One region of the Cronobacter dublinensis subsp. dublinensis LMG 23823 genome, then DNA from elsewhere that is predicted to be linked to it. Evidence: predicted binding sites of a transcription regulator. Region 1 holds the regulator's gene; the other holds the start of a gene.

What was found. The regulator LexA, encoded in region 1, represses DNA repair genes until DNA is damaged. The targets are predictions, from matches to a motif close to TNCTGTATGTACATACAGNA.
Region 2: a site for LexA is predicted at 1,190-1,209, ahead of umuD (translesion error-prone DNA polymerase V autoproteolytic subunit). Genes of this name have one in related genera too.

The regions. Positions count from the first base shown of each region.
Region 1 covers NZ_CP012266.1:3,986,798-3,988,997, forward strand. The annotation lists gene dinF (MATE family efflux transporter DinF) at 1-614, opposite strand, end outside; gene lexA (transcriptional repressor LexA) at 737-1,345, opposite strand; gene AFK67_RS18455 (diacylglycerol kinase) at 1,454-1,822, opposite strand; gene plsB (glycerol-3-phosphate 1-O-acyltransferase PlsB) at 1,955-2,200, shown strand, end outside.
Region 2 covers NZ_CP012266.1:2,260,830-2,263,029, forward strand. The annotation lists gene umuC (translesion error-prone DNA polymerase V subunit UmuC) at 1-737, opposite strand, end outside; gene umuD (translesion error-prone DNA polymerase V autoproteolytic subunit) at 739-1,158, opposite strand; gene AFK67_RS10315 (peptidase U32 family protein) at 1,362-2,200, opposite strand, start outside.

The DNA of each region.
Region 1 (2,200 bases):
CCGATGCCAAGCGTCGCGTACTCCGCGATGGCGGTCGCAAGCGCCGCGCCCTGTACATTCAGGCCCAGCCCCATCACAAACCAGAGATCGAGCGCGATATTAAGCAGATTACCGACGACCAGCAGAATGACCGGCGCTCTCGCATATTGCACGCCGAGCAGCCACCCCAGCAGCACCAGATTCGCCAGCGACGCGGGCGCGCTCAGCCAGCGAATTTCGAGAAACCGCCGCGCCTGCGCCAGCACAGCCTCGCTACCGCCGGTGATATGTAACGCCAGGTGAATAAGCGGTTCACGCAGCGCGATAATCAGCGCGCCAGCAAGCAACGCCAGCGCCATCGGCTGTACCAGCGCGCGGGCCAGCGCTGCCGGATCACGCGCGCCGAACGCTTGAGCAGTAAGGCCAGTGGTGCTCATACGCAAAAAGAGGAGCAGCATAAACAAAAAGCTGGTGGCGGTCGCGCCGACTGCGACGCCGCCCAGATACACCGGGCTGTCGAGATGGCCTATCACTGCGGTATCGACCAGCCCGAGCAGGGGCACGGTGATATTGGAGAAAATCATTGGCAGCGCGAGGCGCCAGAGGGCTTTGTCGGTAGAGGTCAGAAAGGGCATATGGCGTTCCGATGCCGTTACGCGAAGAAAACCGTTAAGAGAGGTCGCGAAGCCGGAGAGCCATTACCGTAACCGGGGCGGGCCAGTTACGGTAATGAAGCGTCACGAGGCCGGTAACGCTGTCAGAGCCATTCGCCGTTGCGAATAACGCCGACCGCGAGGCCTTCGATAGAGAAGTTGTGCTCACGCAGATCGACAACGATAGGTTTAAACTCGCTGTTTTCCGGCAGCAGCTCAACGACATTCCCCTGCTTTTTCAGGCGTTTTACCGTCACTTCATCGTCGATACGCGCCACAACGACCTGGCCGTTGCGTACATCCTGCGTTTTATGCACGGCTAACAGGTCGCCGTCCATGATCCCGATGTCTTTCATCGACATCCCGCTAACGCGCAGCAGAAAATCGGCATTCGGCTTAAACAGGCCCGGATCGACCTGATAGTGGCCTTCGATATGCTGCTGCGCCAGCAGCGGTTCGCCCGCAGCGACACGCCCTACCAGCGGCAGGCCGTTTTCTTCTTCCTGCAGCAGACGAATACCGCGCGATGCGCCAGAAACAATCTCCAGCACCCCTTTGCGCGCCAGCGCTTTCAGGTGCTCTTCCGCCGCGTTAGGCGAACGGAACCCCAGACGTTGCGCAATTTCCGCGCGCGTAGGCGGCATGCCGGTCTGGCTGATGTGATCCCGAATGAGATCAAACACCTCTTGTTGCCTGGTAGTTAATGCTTTCATTCCGCCCCCTGGGTGCATATACAGTGATGCTGTGAGTATATACAGCTAAAGGCGATTTTAAAACCATAACCGGTTAAAAAAGCGCTTCTTTAGCGATTTCTGGAAAACTTATCGCAAATGCTGCCAGAGCAGCGTGACCCACACGACCAGCGCAAGGATAATCGACATCAGCACGGCGGCGGAGCCCATGTCCTTGGCGCGGCCCGAAAGCTCATGAAATTCAGGACCGATACGGTCCACTACCGCTTCGATGGCGCTGTTGAGGATCTCGACGATCATCACCAGCATCACGGAGCTTATGAGCATGACACGGGTCATCGGGTCGACGTCCAGCCAACAAGCGATAATAATTGCAGCAATAACGGCGACCGCCTCCTGGCGAAACGCCGCTTCATTTTTCCAGGCAGCGCTCAATCCCTTCCAGGAATAGCCAGCTGCTTTAATAATTCGGGTTAATCCCTTGGTGTTATTGGCCATGACAAGAAACCTTTTTTAAATTCAGGCGTCAATGCTAATGCGCTTCGATAAAGAAGCACCACAGAAATTCTACGGAGTTTCTGATATTCTTGCGCCGCAATTGCATTATTAACCAGAGGCTTTACATCGTTTATGTCCGGTTGGCCACGAATTTACTACAAATTACTTAATTTACCATTAAGCGTGCTGGTAAAAAGCAAGTCCATCCCGGCGGCGCCCTGCCCCGAACTTGGGCTCGACACGTCACGTCCCATCATGTACGTGCTGCCATATAACTCGAAGGCAGATCTCCTGACGCTGCGGGCCCAGTGCCTGGCGCACGATCTGCCGGACCCTCTGGAGCCGCTGGTTATCGACGGCACCGAGTTGCCGCGCCAT
Region 2 (2,200 bases), 1.7 Mb from region 1:
ATCTGCTGCTTCGGCGCGACAAACTCATCCAGCGCCAGGCACGGCTCGCCGCGCAGCTCGCGCACGGTGCGCTCCAGCACCACGTTGAAGTTTTTGCGGATAACCCAGGCCGGGCTGTTGGCGAGATCGAACGCGGTTTCAATGCCCATCACGTTGAGCTTTTTGCTAAGCCTGCGCCCGACGCCCCATACGTCTTCCACCTTAAAATGCGCCAGCGCCCGGCGCAGCCGGGCCGGATCGGAGAGATCGACCACCGCGCCGGACTTCGGCCATTTTTTAGTCGCGAGATTGGCAAGCTTGGCGAGCGTCTTCGTGGGCGCGATGCCGACGCCCACCGGCAGATGGGTTTCACGCCAGAGTCTGTCGTGAATTTCCTGCCCAAACGCCGGCAGCGCCACCACGTTACTGACGCCGCGCAGATCGACAAACGCTTCGTCGATCGAGTAGATCTCCACCTGCGGCGCCATCTCTTCGAGAATATCCATCACGCGCTTGCTCATATCGGCATAGAAGGCGTAGTTAGAGCTGAAGACCGTCACCCGGTGGCGCTCAAACAGCGCGCGCTGCTTAAAATAGGGCTCCGCCATGGTGATGCCGAGCGCTTTCGCCTGGCGGCTGCGGGCGATGACGCAGCCGTCGTTATTGCTCAGCACCACGACAGGCTTATCCCGGAGATCGGGGCGAAACACCGTCTCGCAGGAGGCATAAAAGCTGTTGACGTCGACCAGCGCGTACATGTCAGCGCCTCTGCTTCAGCACCCAGGTCACCACGCCGAAAATCACCACGTCGGCGTCGCCTGCAAGGTTTATCGGCGCGAAATCCGGGTTCATCGGCACCAGCTGCGCCACCGGGCGCAGGCGCAGGGTTTTCACCGTGAACTCCCCTTCCAGCGCCGCAACGACGATATCGCCCTCCTGCGGCTTCAGGGCGCTGTCCACCACCAGCAGATCGCCGTCATCGATCCCGGCGCCGTTCATCGACTCGCCGGACGCCCGCAGAAAATAGGTCGCGTTCGGATGCACGATGCAGTGCGCATCCAGGCTCACGCGCTTTTCAACGTAATCCTGCGCGGGCGACGGAAAACCGCAGGCCACTTTCTCAAGAAACAGCGGCAGCCCTTCGGCATCAGGCTGTGATAAGAGACGCATCATTAACATGGCGTGCTCCATCCGTTTATTATTTATCATTTACTGTGTTTATATACAGTAGTTTGAATTGCGGTATTCTGACAACCCTATTTTTAAGCGAAGCGGCGTAATTGCCTGGAGAACGGCCAGTTTTTGCGGGTTTCATCAGCATGTGCGGAATTTGGGACATAAAAAAAGCCAGAGCGCAGGCTCTGGCTTGTCGGTCAGGCGGCTCAGGCGCCCTTGCGTTTCGGCAGGGTTTTCAGCAGATCTTCCGGGCTGATGGAAGCCACCACGCTGCCGGGGTGCGGCATTTTCAGAATGTGGTTTTTGATTTTGCCGACCACGTGCATTTCGCAGGGTTTGCAGTCAAAGCGCAGCGTCAGCACTTCGTCGCCGTGCACCAGCTGCATCGGCGTCGCCTTCCAGCTCTTGATGTTGCCCTTCGCCTGTTTCGGGCAGAGGTTAAAGGCGAAACGCAGGCAGTGCTTGGTGATCATCACCGGCACGTCGCCTTTTTCTTCATGCGCTTCATAGGCCGCGTCAATCAGCTGCACGCCATAGCGTTGGTAAAATTCACGCGCTTTATGGTTATAGACGTTCGCGAGGAAGCTCAGGTGCGTTTCCGGGTAGACCGGCGGCGGCACGGAGACCGGCTTGCGCACGCCGCGCTGGTAACTGGCGAGACGCGCAGCGTCCAGCGCCTCGATGGCTTCGCGGCGGAACGCGTTGAGCTGGCCGTTCGGCACGAACAGCGCGCCCGGCAGCGTAATCTGCACGTCGCGGGCGAAATAGATAGTCTGCCCCAGTTTCGCCAGGCCCTCTTTCAGGCTGGTCAGCGCTTTTTCCGGGTTGTTGGCCTCGTCGAACTGCCCGTCCAGCGTGTGCGTCACACTGACGCCATCTTCGCTGGTTAAGGTCAGTATCAGCTGTTCCTGCCAGCCGCCGAGCTCGATATCCACCGCCACGCGGCGTTCGCTGGAGGTTTTCAGCAGCGCCTGCTGCCAGTTGTGATCGAGGTTGCGGTTAAGCGTATGACGCGGGCGCAGGGTTTTCAGCGCCGACGGCATCT